2 linked regions of the Mesorhizobium japonicum MAFF 303099 genome follow. Each later gene encodes a partner of the first gene's protein in a complex. Links are inferred from orthologs where the notes say so. Each region holds a gene or a part of one and is shown on either strand. Other genes may lie near its edges. The genes, in order: tldD and MAFF_RS33590.

Region 1 (7,303 bases):
GGGCCATGCGTACTCAGTCCATCATTCCGTTGGCCAAAACCGCCGGCGGGCCGGCGGTTTCGTATTCGGGCGGGAGCCGCCTTACTTGATCTTCGGCAACTGCTCCCACTGGTGGAACGGCGGCGGCGAAGGCAGCTGCCATTCGAGCGTGGTGGCGCCCTCGCCCCATGGGTTGGCACCGGCGATGCGCTTCTTCTGGAAGGCTTCGAACACGCCGTAGAGGAAGATCGCCACGCCGACGGCCGAGATATAGGAGCCGATCGACGACACGTAGTTCCAGCCGGCAAACGCGTCCGGATAGTCGATGGTGCGGCGCGGCATGCCGGCGAGGCCAAGGAAATGCTGCGGGAAGAAGATCAGGTTGACGCCGACAAAGGTGACCCAGAAGTGGGTGTTGGCGATGACGGGCGAATACATGTAGCCGGTCATCTTGGGGAACCAGTAGTACCAGCCGGCGAAGATGGCGAACACCGCGCCCAGCGACAGCACGTAGTGGAAGTGGGCGATGACGAAATAGGTGTCATGCAGCGAGCGGTCGAGGCCGGCATTGGCCAGCTGAACGCCGGTGACGCCACCGATGGTGAACAGGAAGATGAAGCCCAGCGCCCACAGCATCGGCGTCTTGAACGAGATCGACCCGCCCCACATCGTCGCGATCCAGGAGAAGATCTTCACCCCCGTCGGCACCGCGATGACCATGGTGGCGAAGACGAAGTAGCGCTGCGTGTCGAGCGACAGGCCGGTCGTATACATGTGGTGCGCCCAGACGATGAAGCCGACGGCGCCGATCGCGACCATGGCGTAGGCCATGCCGAGATAACCGAACACCGGCTTCTTCGAGAAGGTCGAGACGATGTGGCTGATGATGCCGAAGCCCGGCAGGATCAGGATGTACACTTCCGGATGACCGAAGAACCAGAACAGGTGCTGGAACAGCAGCGGATCGCCGCCGCCATCGGGGGCGAAGAAGGTGGTGCCGAAATTGCGGTCGGTGAGCAGCATGGTGATGCCGCCGGCCAGGACCGGCAGGGACAGCAGCAACAGGAAGGCGGTGACCAGCACCGACCAGGCGAACAGCGGCATCTTGTGCAGCGTCATGCCCGGAGCGCGCATGTTGAAGATGGTGGTGATGAAGTTGATGGCGCCGAGGATCGACGAGGCACCGGCAATGTGGATCGACAGGATCGCCAGATCCATGGCCGGTCCGGGCTGACCCGAGGTCGACAGCGGCGGATAGAGCGTCCAGCCGCCGCCGACGCCGAAGGCGCCCGGCGCACTCGGCACGAACATCGAGGTGAGCAGCAGGATGAAGGCCGGCGGCAGCAGCCAGAAGGAGATGTTGTTCATGCGCGGGAACGCCATGTCGGGCGCGCCGATCATGATCGGCACCATCCAGTTGGCGAAGCCGCCGATCAACGCCGGCATGACCATGAAGAAGATCATGATCAGCGCATGCGCGGTGGCGAAGGCATTGTACATGCTCTTGCCGCCATCAATCGCGGCGTCACCGTTCATGCCGTAGACCATCTGCGCCAGACCGCTGAAGATCTGGATGCCAGGCTCCTGCAACTCCATGCGGATGGCGACCGACAGCGCGCCGCCGATGATGCCGGCCATGATCGCGAAGATCAGGTAGAGCGTGCCGATGTCCTTGTGGTTGGTCGAATAGACCCAGCGCACCCAGCCATGATAAGGCTTGTGGTCGTGGCCGTCGTGAGCTGCAGCGTCTGCCATGTTCCGCTCCGTTCCCTAAATCTTGCTAACCCGCGGCATCAATTGCCGGCGGCCGCTACCTTGTTCTGGCCATCGACCTCGGCCATCAGCGTCTTGTTGGCGCCGGGCAGATCGGTCTTGGCCGCAGCCAGCCAGGTCTTGAACTGCGCGTCGGAGACGACACGGATGGCGATCGGCATGAAGGCGTGGTCCTTGCCGCAAAGCTGCGAGCACTGACCATAATAGAGGCCTTCCTTCTCCGCCTTGAACCAGGTCTCGTTGGTGCGCCCCGGAATGGCGTCGATCTTGATGCCGAAGGACGGCATGGCGAAGGAGTGGATCACGTCGGTCGCGGTGACGAGCACGCGCGTCATCGTGTTGACCGGCACCACCAGCTCGTTGTCGACGGCGAGCAGGCGCGGATAGACCTTGCGGTCTTCCTTGCCGGCCTTGGCGCGATCGCCATCCTGAAGGATGGCCGAATTGAAGGAGAGCGTGTTGTCGGTCTGGTATTCGTAGTCCCAGTTCCATTGGTTGCCGGTCGCCTTGACGGTCAGCTTGGCTTCTTCCGGCGGAGTGTACTGCGCAGTCAGGAGCTGGAACGAGGGGATGGCGAGGCAGAGCAGGATCACGACCGGGCCGACGGTCCAGATCACCTCGATCAGCGTGTTGTGGCTGGTCTTGGAGGGAACCGGGTTTGCGCTCGCGCGGAACCTGACGATGCAGTAGGCGAGGAGAAGCAGCACCAGAATGGTGATCGGGACGATGAACCACATCGTGTAGTTCCCGAACCATTCGATCTGCCGCATCATGTCGGTCGCCGGCGCCTGGAAAGTCGTCTCCCACGCCACGGGCTGGTCTGCATGGGCGGACGTGCCCGCGAAAAGCGCGGTGGCAGCCCCAGCACTGGCTAGAAACTTGGCGTCTGCTAGGAAATTTCTCATCGCCCTCTTCGTCTCCCAGTTCCTCGCGGCCGTGCCAACGAGAATAACGAACAATGCCGGGACGGGAATCCCGACAGTCTCAAGCTGGTTCAAACCATACTCTTTTTCCCTCCGCAAGAAAGGAGCGGAGGAAACTGTGCGGCATTTTTGCGCGCAAGCTGAGATGGCTCTTCCGGGGCAGCGGCGATGGCGGCGAATCGCGTATGTTCGGCAGGCCGCCCGCCTCATGTTGGCATGGTGCGCGATGCGTCGTAATTCAGGCGAATTTGGCAGGGAAAAGCGCTGTATTGCCTGTTTCGGGACAGTTCGGCAGCGGTCTCGTCCTTTACTTGGCATTGGCGCGGCTTAAAGTGCCGTGATTCGCAATGGAGCCGTCATGAACTCTTGGCTTTCGAGACTGGGGCATACGAGACCGGGGCTTTCGAGCACCTTGGTCAAGGCCATGTTTCTTGCCGCCTTGTCCGCGGCTGGTCTGTTCGTCGCCGGTCAGGCCAATGCCGCCCAGCCGAGCGGCACGGTGCGCTCGACGCATGGCGCCTGGTCGATCATCTGCGACACGCCGGCCGGCGCCACCTCTGAACAATGCGTGATGATGCAGAATGTCGTCGCCGAGGACCGTCCGGAGATGGGACTGTCGGTGGTCGTGCTGCGCACCGCCGACAACAAGGCCGAGATCCTGCGCGTGCTGGCGCCGCTCGGCGTGCTTTTGCCGAACGGGCTCGGCCTCAATGTCGACGGCAAGGACATCGGCCGCGCCTATTTCGTGCGCTGCTTCCAGGACGGCTGTTATGCCGAGGTCATCCTCGAAAAGCCGCTGCTCGACACGTTGAAGACCGGTACGTCGGCGACGTTCATCGTCTTCCAGACGCCTGAAGAAGGCATCGGCATCCCTGTCGACCTCAAGGGTTTCGCCGACGGCTTCGCCGCCCTTCCCTGATCCGGGAGCTTGGCGCAGAACCAGGTTCTGACGCAGCTCTCCTGAATGCCGCATCTGAATGCCGCATCGGCTGGCCGTCGTCATTCGCCGACGCCGATCGTCATTGCCGATTGTGCGGGCGCGGCTTCGCGCCTACATCGGGGGAAAGCAATCTTCCCACGGACGGACGCGCCATGAACAGCCTGATCGGCCAATTCGATATTTCCGACGATCGCATCAAGCAGATCGTTGCCGACACCATCAACGGCGCCGATGACGGCGAACTGTTTCTCGAATACAGCGAGAGCGAGGCGCTGATGTTCGACAATGGCCGGCTGAAGACCGCCAATTTCAACACCGACCAGGGTTTTGGCCTGCGTGCGGTCGCGGGTGAAGCCAGCGGCTACGCCCATTCGAGCGACCTCTCCGAAGCCTCGCTGCTGCGCGCGGCCGCGGCGGTCTCGACCGTCAAGGGCGGCTATTCCGGTACGCTTGCCGCCGCGCCTGCCCGCACCAACCGCCATCTCTACGGCGACGAGAACCCGATCCCCTCGCCCTCCTTCGAGGCCAAGGCGAAGTTGCTGCAGGAAATCGACGCCTGGCTGCGTGCCGAGGATCCGCGCGTGCGCCAGGTGACGGCCTCGCTCGCCGCGTCCTGGCAGCATGTCGAGATCGTGCGCGCCGACGGCCAGGTGGTACGCGATATCAGGCCGCTGGTCCGCATCAACGTCTCGGTCGTGGTCGGCGACGGCGACCGCCAGGAAAGCGGCTCCTACGGCATGGGCGGACGCAAGGCGTTCGGCGACTTCCTGATCGAGGACAGCTGGAAGCATGCCGCCAGGGAAGCGCTGCGGCAAGCGCTGGTCAATCTCGAGGCCATCCCAGCTCCGGCCGGCACATTCGACATCGTGCTGTCCAGCGGCTGGCCGGGCGTGATGCTGCACGAAGCCGTCGGGCACGGGCTGGAAGGCGATTTCAACCGCAAGAAGACCTCGGCCTTCGCCGGCCTGCTGGGCCAGCAGGTCGCCGCCAAGGGCGTCACCGTCGTCGACGACGGCACCATTCCGGAGCGGCGCGGCTCGCTCACCGTCGACGATGAAGGCACGCCATCGGCCCGCAACGTGCTGATAGAGGACGGCAAGTTGGTCGGCTACATGCAGGACCGGCAGAACGCCCGGCTGATGGGCATGAAGGCCACCGGCAACGGAAGGCGCGAAGGCTATGCGCATCAGCCGATGCCGCGCATGACCAACACCTACATGACGTCGGGCGACATGGAGCCGGACGAGATCATCGCCTCGGTCAAGAACGGCATCTACGCCGTCTCCTTCGGCGGCGGCCAGGTCGACATCACGTCGGGCAAATTCGTATTCGGCTGCACCGAGGCCTACATGATCGAGAACGGCAAGGTGACGCAGCCGATCAAGGGCGCGATGCTGATCGGCAACGGGCCTGACGCCATGCACCGCGTCTCGATGGTCGGCAACGACATGAAACTCGACAATGGCATCGGCATGTGCGGCAAGGCCGGACAGGGCGTGCCGGTCGGCGTCGGCCAGCCGCATCTGAGGATGAACCAAATGACGGTGGGCGGCACCAGGGTTTGATGGGAATGCATCGAGATAAACTCTGATGGCCGACTCCGAAAAGCTCACCACCACCGTCTCAACCAAGGGGCAAGTGATCCTGCCGAGCGCCATCCGCAAACGCAGGGAATGGGGCGCCGGTACCCGCCTGGTGGTCGAAGACACGCCTGAAGGCGTTCTCTTGAAGCCGGCACCTACCTTCGCCGCAACCCGGCCTCAGGACGTCTTTGGTTCCCTGCCCCACAGCGGCAGGCCGAAGACGCTTGAGGAGATGGATGCGGGCGTTCTCGCCGAGACACGGCGGCGGCAAGCCCGCGATTGATGCCAATGTCGTCTTTCGGTCCCTGGCAAGCGACGGGGGCTTGGGACGTGCAAGAAGTGTGCGATGACGGCCTAGCGCACTGCCTTGTGCCGGCGCGACGGCGCGTTCGCAGGCCGCGAACACGAACATGTTAACGCCTTCTTAAATGTTTAATTGATGCCGCGCCGTCGCCACATTACCTTTGACCGGTGCTCTCGTGCGGTGGTGTTGCCAGTGCTGCGTTCCCTCGGCGTCCTGACTTCCTCTTTCCTGCTGGGTTGTGTTTCGCTGATCGGCGCAACCTCGCTGGATGTCAGCCCGGCGTCAGCGCAATCCACCCTGCCCAAGCAGTCGACATTGTTCGGGAAGACGCAGCCATCCACGGCTGGGTCACTCAGCGTCGCGGTTGGCGGCCCCACCAGCGTCCCCTACGGCTGGGTGGATTTCTGCCATCGCCGGCCAAAAGAGTGCAGGGTCCCTGCGCTGCCGGCCACGAATGTCAAGCTGACGGCGCAGAACTTGCGCACTCTGAAGCGGATAAATCAGAAGGCGAACAGTTCCATCAAGCCCGTCAGCAATTTCGACCACTGGGGCACGATGGCCGACCATTGGGATTACCCGGTTGACGGCAAGGGCGACTGCAAGATCTACGCACTCTACAAGCGCAAGCTTCTTCAGGAGGCTGGATTTCCCCGGCAGGCGCTGCTGATGACAGTGGTGCACGACCTCGACAATGAAGGCCACACCATCCTGACGGTGAAAACCGACAAGGGCGATCTGGTCCTCGACAATCTGGTCGACGAAATCAGGCCGTGGAACGCGACCGGCTACTACTTCGTGAAACGCCAGTCGCAGCAGAACCCGAATATCTGGGTGTCGATCAACCGGCGGGGCGGTACGCCGCAAACCCTCACGAACGTTGCCAAGCTCGTAGACTGAGCAACCTTTCACCGCAGCGGTCCAGGCGCCAGACCCAGCTCAAGACGAAAACCCGATTCATATTTTGGGGAACTGCCGCCAGCCTCCTCGCCAGGGCAGGCGGGCGACAGCCGAAATCAGCTGTTGATCAGGTGGCTTTGCCACCGTTCTTCTTGCAGTCGGCCCGGAACTTCTCGCGCGCCTTGCCGTGGAGCTTCTTGGCGTCCGCAAGTGCGGAACATTGCTTGGAAATCGCGGTCTTCTGCGGCGTCATGGCAGACGCCGCTGGCTTCTTCGCCGGGGCGGCCGTTGTGGCGGCGGCCGGGGCAGTCGTGGTCGTCGCTGCGGCGACTCCCGTCGCAATGAACCCGGCCAGGGCGATGGACGTCAGAAGGCTTGCAATTGTGCTCACTCCGTTGAAGCCCCCCGGCGCTGACTGGGTATCAGCGAGCCGAGGCACTGCGCAATCTTGGCCGTGGCCAACCACGCAGTTGTGATCTGATCGCGGATAGCCGCCGCGGCTCAGCCATGTTTGTCGCCGGCCGACACGGCCGGGTCACCTCACACAAGGCGACTCGCGACGGGTTTCAAGCCTTTGTCTCATGCGTGTCCCGACCCAAGCCGGACCACCTCTGGGCGACATGCGCTATTTCTTGCAAGCAGGCTCATTGGTGTGCCCGCAAGACGGCTTCTTGACGGCCGGCGGCTGCGGCGGCCTTGGCTGTGCCTGCCGCTGCACCGGCTGGTTCGGCTGGGCGTGGAACTCCGGCCTCCGCGGCTTGGGCTGACCCTGCACCCTCAGCTGCGGGTTGCCGTTGTTGACCTTGAATTTCTGCTGGACATTGCCACCACCGTTTCCGCTGGCAGGCAATCTGTGGAATTTCGGCCCGTTGCCATTGCCCTGGGCCTCATTGCCTCGCCCATT
Region 2 (7,291 bases), 600 kb from region 1 along the record:
ATCTGGACGCCGGTCGCTGGCTCTTGAACCACCGGCCGAGTGGTGCCGGTCTCAATGCGCGAAAACCTGCTCCAGCGAGCGAAAACCCTTGAATTCCAGGGCGTTGCCGGAGGGATCGCGGATGAACAGCGTCGCCTGTTCGCCGGGCTCGCCCTTGAAGCGAACCATTGGCCGTTCCAGCCAGTCTATGTCGTCGCGCGCTTCCAGCCGGGTCGCCAGGCGCTGCCAGTCATCCATCAGCAGCACGGCGCCGAAATGCGGGATCGGCACCAGAATGCCGTCGACCTTGCCGTCGCTGGCGGCTTGCGCGGCCTGCGGCCGCAAATGCGCCGACATCTGGTGGCCGTAAAGATCGAAGTCCACCCAGGTCGTCGACGAGCGGCCGATCGCGCAGCCCAGCACTTCGCCATAGAAAGTTCGGGTTTCATCGAGATCACGGACCGGAAAGGCGAGATGGAAAGGCGTCATGAAGGATGCTCCGTGCGGGCTGCGGGCCGATTTTGCGTCACTGGGTTCGCGATGGGAACCATGCAGCGACGCATTTTGATTGAAGCCTGTGCCATTGCACAAGCCGGATCGGAACAATAGATGGGTGGGCGCGGCCGCAAGCTGGCCGCGACAAGCAGGATCACAGGCATGGCCGACACATCAGACGCTAAAAAACTGACCGACCGCGTTGCCGCGCTGGTCGAGGCCGCCAAGAAGGCCGGCGCCGATGCTGCCGACGCGGTTGCCGTGCGCGGCCGCTCCACCGGCGTGTCGGTGCGGCTTGGCAAGGTCGAGGCCACCGAATCGTCGGAGGCCGAGGATGTTTCGCTGCGCGTCTTCGTCGGCCGGAAAGTGGCGAGCGTCTCGGCCACGGCCGCGTCCGACCCGCGCTCACTCGCCGAGCGCGCCGTCGCCATGGCGAAAGTCTCGCCCGAGGATCCCTATCAGGGTCTGGCCGATCCGGCGCTGCTGGCCAAACAGACGCGCGATCTCGACCTGTTCGACGCCACCGAAGTGTCGGCCGACCAGCTGAAGGAAGCAGCCCTTGCGGCCGAAGCAGCAGCGCTTGCCGTCAAGGGCGTGACCAATTCGGCCGGCAGTGGCGCTAGTGCCGGGCTGGGCGGTATCGTGCTGGCCACCTCGCACGGCTTCATCGGCCACTATGTCGGCTCGCGCTTCTCGCGTTCGGCCAGCGTCATCGCCGGCGAGGGCACCGGCATGGAACGCGACTATGAATTCTCCTCGCGCCAGCACTTTGCCGATCTCGATGCGCCGGAGGATATCGGCCGCAAGGCCGGCGAACGCGCCGTGCGCCGCATCGGCGCGCGCAAGGCGGCGACCGGGCCGGTCGACGTGGTGTTCGACCCGCGGGTGGCGCGCGGCATCGCCGGCCATCTTGCCGGCGCCATCAACGGCGCGTCCGTCGCGCGCAAGACCTCGTTCCTGCGCGACATGATGGGCAAGCAGGTGGCCGCGTCTGCCATCACCGTCACCGACGAGCCGCTCAGGCCGCGTGGCCAGGCCTCGCGCCCGTTCGACGGCGAGGGCGTTGAGGGCGAAAAGCTTCTCATGGTCGAAAAGGGCGTGCTCAACCACTGGTTCCTGTCGACCTCGGCCGCGCGCGAACTGGGATTGATCACCAACGGCCGCGGCTCGCGCAGCGGCTCCTCCGTCTCGCCGTCCTCCACCAATCTCGCCATCGAGCCGGGCGAACGCTCGCCGGAGGATTTGATCAAGTCGCTCAAGAGCGGCTTCTATGTCACCGAAGTGTTCGGCCAGGGCGTCGACATGGTGACCGGCGAATACAGCCGCGGCGCTTCCGGTTTCTGGATCGAGAACGGCGAGTTGGCCTATCCGGTCGCTGAAGTCACGATTGCCTCGAACCTGAAGACGATGTTCCTCAACATGGTGCCGGCTGATGACCTCGACCGCAATTTCGGCACCGCCGCGCCGACGCTCCTGATCGAAGGCATGACCCTTGCCGGAGCCTGAACTGACCGCTGCCCTTTCCGGCACCATTGGGGATCTGCCGCTGCTGCGCGACGCCGCCCGCGAGGCGGGTGTCATCGCCATGCGCTACTTCGGCAACAGCCCGCAGGTCTGGATGAAGGGCGGCACCTCCCCGGTTAGCGAAGCCGACCATGCGGCGGACGCCTATCTGCGCCGCACGTTGCTGGCGGCGCGGCCGGACTATGGCTGGCTGTCGGAAGAGACGGTCGACGATCCGGTGCGGCTTTCGGCGCGCCGCACCTTCGTCGTCGATCCGATCGACGGCACGCGCGGCTTCCTCGAGGGACAGCGCACCTGGTGCGTCAGCGTTGCCGTGGTCGAAGAGGGCCGCACGCTTGCCGGCGTGCTCGAATGCCCGGCAATGGACGAGACCTACTGGGCGCTGCCCGGCCAGGGCGCTTTCCGCAACGGCAAGCGCATTGGCGTGCGCACGCTTGGCGACAAGGCCGAGATTTCAGGGTTGAAGCAACTGATCGACCTGGTGCCGGCCGGCTGGCAGAAGCGGCTGGTACGGGCGCCTTACAGTCCCTCGCTTGCCTACCGCCTGGCAATGATCGCCAACGGCACGCTCGACGCCACCTTCGTCAAGCCGAATGCGCATGACTGGGACATCGCCGCCGCAGATCTCATCCTGCGCGAGGCCGGCGGCCAGTTGCTCGACCCGCATGGCCGCGCGCCGCTGTATGCCGGCGAGGTGACCCGCCACGGCGCGCTCGCAGCCGGCAGCGGTGAATTGTTGGAGGTGCTCGTCGATGTCATCGCCGGGCTGGATGCGTGAAAGCACATTCGCAGGTTCCAAAGTCGGCGGCTTTGGTCTAGACCTGTCACAAACTCACGATATGTGAAGGACCGACATGACCGCGGAAGACGGGAAGAAACAGCTTTTGCATCTGGTGTTCGGCGGCGAACTGAAGAAGCTTGGGGGCACCGAGTTCCGCGATCTCGACGGGCTCGACATTGTCGGTATCTATCCCGATTATCAATCCGCGCACACGGCGTGGAAGGCCAAGGCGCAAGCCAGCGTGGACAATGCCCATATGCGTTATTTCGTCGTTCATCTGCACCGTCTGCTGGACCCCGACAACAAGGCTGCCGGTTGACTTCGATGGAGCATGACCTGGCGAAAGGGCCAGCCAGCGACGCCGCGCCGACTGACAGGGGCGGCCGTCGCGCGACCAAGACGTTCTGGCGCAAGGTGCGCGAACCGCTCGCACAGTCGCGATTCGTCAAGAACGCCATTGCCAGCCTGCTCGCGCAGTTCGTGCGCCTGGTTCGTCTGACCAGCCCCCTGGTCGCCGGATCGGCGCGCTTTTCGGGCGGCGCCTATGCCGAATTCGAACCCGGCATCATCGCCCTGTGGCACGGCCAGCATCTTTTGACGCCCGCCTATTACCCCAAGCGCAAGCCGCTGGTCGCCATGGTGTCGCGCAGCGCCGATGCCGAGCTCAATGCGCTGATGCTGGAGAAATTCGGCATCGAGGCGGTGCGCGGTTCCGGTGGGCGCGACAATGCCCGGCATCTCGACAAAGGTGGGGCCAAGGCACTGATTGCCCTCAAAAAGTCGCTCACCGCCGGCAAGAACGTCGCCATGATCGCAGACATTCCGCATGGCACGCCGCGCGACGCAGGGCTCGGCATCGTTCTCCTGGCGCGCCTCTCGGGCCGGCCGCTGCTGCCTGTTGCCATCGCCACCAGCCGCCGCAAGGTGCTGGAAAAGAGCTGGGACAAGACGACCATCAACCTGCCGTTCGGCCGTTCCGCCGTGACCATCGGCGCGCCGATCTTTGTCGCGGCCGACGCCGATGACGCCGAAATGGAGCGCAAGCGCCAGGAAATCACCACCGCTCTCAATGCCGCGACGGCCGAGGCCTACCGTCTCGTGGATGGCCGGCGATGAGCGGTCGCTGGGCGCGCGCCATGCTGACGGCATACCGTTTCGCCGGTGCCGCGGCCTATCCGCTGGTTGGGCCTTATGTCGCCTGGCGCACTTCGCGCGGCAAGGAAGACCGCCACCGTCGCCGCGAGCGCTACGGCGTCGCCGGTCGCCCGCGCCCCGAAGGGCCTGTGATCTGGATCCATGCCGCCAGTGTTGGCGAGACCATAGCCGTCGTGCCGCTGGTCGAGAGCATTCTCGATTATGGCGTCAACATCGTGCTGACCACCGGTACGGTGACATCGGCCCAGGTCGCCGACGAGCGGCTCGGCGACCGCATCATCCACCAATATGTGCCACTCGACCTGAAACCGGCGGTCAGCCGGTTCCTCGATCACTGGCAGCCGGACCTGGCGATCATCGCCGAATCCGAAATCTGGCCGATGACCATCCTCGAGCTTGGCGCGCGCCACGTGCCGCAGGTGCTGGTCAATGGCAGGCTGTCCGACCGCTCTTTCACCTCATGGAAGAAGCGCGCCAACATCGCCGAGGCGCTGTTCGAGAACCTCGCCCATGTCGTTGCCCAGTCCGATGTCGACGGCGAGCGTTTTCGCACGCTGGGCGCCCGGCCGGTCACCGTCTCGGGCAACCTCAAGGTCGACACCAATCCGCCGCCGGTCGACGAACGGGTATTGGCTAGTTTGCAGCGGCAGATCGGCGGCCGCCCGACCTGGGCGGCGATCTCGACTCATGACGGCGAGGAAGTGGTCGCGGCTGAGGTCCACGCGACGCTGCACAAGCGTCACCACGGCCTGCTGACGATCGTCGTGCCGCGCCATCCCGATCGCGCCGAGGCTCTTGCCGCGCAGATTTCCGGCATGGGCCTGAAGGTCGCGCGGCGCAGCAAGGGCGACCGTATCGGGCCTGACACCGATATCCTGCTCGGCGATACGATCGGCGAGATGGGGCTCTATCTCCGGTTGACCGAGATCGCCTTCGTCGGCCGCTCGCTGACGTCCGAGGGCGGCCAGAATCCGCTCGAACCGGCCATGCTCGACACGGCGGTTCTGGCCGGCCGCAATGTGCAGAATTTCCGCGAGGCCTATCAGCGCCTGATCGACAGCGGCGGCGCCAAGCTGGTGCGTGATCGCGACATGCTGGCTGGTGCGGTCAACTTCCTTTTGACCAACGAAGTGGCGCGCCACGAGATGATGGCGGCGGGGGTGGCGACCGTCGACGAGATGCGCGGCGCGCTGGCGCGCACGCTGAAATCGCTCGAACCCTATATCCAGCCGCTGGTCGTCAAGTCGCGCCTGAAGGGCGCCAACGGGCGCTAGCGTGGCCTCCGAAGCACCACCATTCTGGTGGGAAGAGCCGGACTGGAAAGTCCTGGCACTGTCGCCGCTGTCGGCCGTCTATGCGCTCGTCGCCGGGCGCGTCATGCGGCGGGCCAGGCGCGAGAAGATCGAGGCGCCGGTCCTGTGCGTCGGCAATTTCACCGTCGGCGGCACCGGCAAGACGCCGGTCGCCATCGCGCTTGCGCAACAGGCCAAGCGCATGCAGCTGAAGCCCGGTTTCCTGTCGCGCGGCCATGGCGGCTCCTTCGCCGAGCCGCATGTCGTCGATGCCCATCACGATGCCGCCAAGCATGTCGGCGACGAGCCGCTGCTTCTGGCCGAACACGCGCCGGTCGCGGTGACGCCGAACCGCGCCGCCGGTGCCAGGCTGCTCATGGCAAAGCATGGCTGCGATTTCCTGATCATGGATGATGGCTTTCAGAGCGCGCGCATCCATATCGATTACGCGCTGATCGTGGTCGACGCCCGCTACGGCATCGGCAATGGCCGCGTCATTCCGGGCGGCCCGCTCAGGGCCAAGATCGTTGACCAGCTGGTCTTCACCAGCGGGCTGTTGAAGATGGGCGAGGGCACCGCCGCCGATGCCGTGGTGCGCCAGGCGGCACGCGCCGGCCGGCCGATCTTCGAGGCCCGTGCCGAGCCCATCAGCAAGGCGGGGCTTGCCGGCAAGCGGTTCCTCGCCTTCGCCGGCATCGGCCATCCCGACAAATTCTTCGATACGGTGCGTGAGGCCGGCGGCGAGGTGGTTCTCTCCAAGCCCTTTCCGGATCATCATTTCTACGCCGAAGACGAACTCGCCGAGCTGGCGGCGGTGGCGCGCGCCGAAGGGCTGGGGCTCATCACCACGGCCAAGGACGCCGCCCGGTTGCGCCACGGCGCCTCGCAGGACTTTCTGAACAGACTCGAGGTGCTGGAAATCGACACGGTTTTCGAGCTCGACCATGCGCCCGAACGCATCATCGAGGAAACGCTCGATGCCTGGCGGCAGCGCAAGCTGAGAAGCTAGCTACGCTTGCGCAATTCCGGATGCACCTCGATTTCGCGGCGCAGCGAAGCGGTGGCGTTCACGTAAGGCTCCTGCCTGGCGACGCTCCAATATTTCAGCTCGTCCAGGGGGATGTTTTCCCCGGTCACCGCGCAGCGCACGAACGAGCCTGGGCTGGTGACCTGGAAATCGCCATCGAGATAGCGGATGCGGGCTTCCTTGCCGCCCGGGCCTTCGAAACGGTTCATCATGCGGTGGTGCCAAGTGTCATACAGATTTCATCGCCACAAATCTGCGGCCGGGTCAAGCTTGCGACAAGCCTCGGACAATGCTGAGGCGCTACGACACGCAGAAAAGCGCTTTTATCGGGGGCATGATGGATATTTCTTCCGCCCGCCTGGCTTCCTTGCTCAAGGAGGCGATGACGCCGCAACCTGTGCCGTCGGCGAAGGCCGATCCGGTCAGGACGGCGCTGGTCAGGGAACTGGTCCAGCCCGCCGCGCCCTCTTTGTTCGCCCAACGCACGGCGCCCGCTTTGTTGTCTATGCCTGCCGCGCCGTTGGCCGTCAAATCGCAGCAGATTGCTTCTTCCGGCATCGTCGAGGCCTATCAGGCCCAACTCGACACGCGCGACGAGGCGGTGCTGGCAACGGTCGCGGCAAGGAAAGCAGCGCCCGAAGCCGACGCACAGCGCGGCGCCGTGCCGCCTTCGGCAACGGCCAATGACAACGCGCCCGCCAGGGCCGCGGGTGTGTCGTTGCTGTCGTTTGTCCCGCCGCAGGCGCCGCTGCAGCAAAACGCCGCCACGCTGGGTGCGCCGGCAGGGCGGCGAATAGCGGCCAATCAATCCCACACCGCGGCGCCCAACTCGGAGGGCCTGCTGGTGAAGATCGGCTTTGTTTCGATCATGACCGGTTTGTTGGCAACAATGATGTTCGGCTTCGTCCTGCTTTTGCTCCGCTGAACGTCGAATCGGCCGGCAGACCTATCGCTCGGCTTCGATGAATGCCTCGATCTTGTCCGGCGCCAATCCGGCCTGCTGCGCGATGCGGCGGACAAGGTCGGCGGCGGCGGTGC

The links.
Region 2: the proteins of tldD (region 1) and MAFF_RS33590 are in contact, whole or in part, in a solved structure (PDB 5NJ9), measured with the Escherichia coli proteins. The link is inferred for Mesorhizobium japonicum MAFF 303099 from one-to-one orthologs.

What each region holds. Positions count from the first base shown.
Region 1 is NC_002678.2:6,180,764-6,188,066, reverse strand. The notes cover bases 3,154-5,973. They hold tldD (metalloprotease TldD), read left to right. Parts: upstream 3,154-3,767; coding sequence 3,768-5,180; downstream 5,181-5,973. Other genes in these bases: MAFF_RS30505 (transglutaminase-like cysteine peptidase), read left to right, coding at 5,695-5,973; MAFF_RS30510 (AbrB/MazE/SpoVT family DNA-binding domain-containing protein), read left to right, coding at 5,206-5,481; MAFF_RS30520 (invasion associated locus B family protein), read left to right, coding at 3,154-3,594. Outside these bases: MAFF_RS30535 (heme o synthase), read right to left, coding at 1-7; ctaD (cytochrome c oxidase subunit I), read right to left, coding at 82-1,734; coxB (cytochrome c oxidase subunit II), read right to left, coding at 1,773-2,657; more of MAFF_RS30520, read left to right, coding at 3,034-3,153; more of MAFF_RS30505, read left to right, coding at 5,974-6,399; MAFF_RS41530 (hypothetical protein), read right to left, coding at 6,527-6,652; MAFF_RS30495 (caspase family protein), read right to left, coding at 7,025-7,303. UniProt on the Escherichia coli protein: Metalloprotease involved in CcdA degradation. Suppresses the inhibitory activity of the carbon storage regulator (CsrA).
Region 2 is NC_002678.2:6,782,169-6,789,459, forward strand. The notes cover bases 1-2,808. They hold MAFF_RS33590 (TldD/PmbA family protein), read left to right. Parts: upstream 1-636; coding sequence 637-1,980; downstream 1,981-2,808. Other genes in these bases: epmA (EF-P lysine aminoacylase EpmA), read left to right, coding at 1-27; MAFF_RS33585 (VOC family protein), read right to left, coding at 52-468; MAFF_RS33595 (3'(2'),5'-bisphosphate nucleotidase CysQ), read left to right, coding at 1,967-2,776. In the rest of the region: MAFF_RS33600 (DUF4170 domain-containing protein), read left to right, coding at 2,853-3,098; MAFF_RS33605 (lysophospholipid acyltransferase family protein), read left to right, coding at 3,104-3,895; waaA (lipid IV(A) 3-deoxy-D-manno-octulosonic acid transferase), read left to right, coding at 3,892-5,208; lpxK (tetraacyldisaccharide 4'-kinase), read left to right, coding at 5,210-6,235; MAFF_RS33620 (DUF2093 domain-containing protein), read right to left, coding at 6,232-6,465; MAFF_RS33625 (hypothetical protein), read left to right, coding at 6,621-7,178; MAFF_RS33630 (LysR substrate-binding domain-containing protein), read right to left, coding at 7,200-7,291.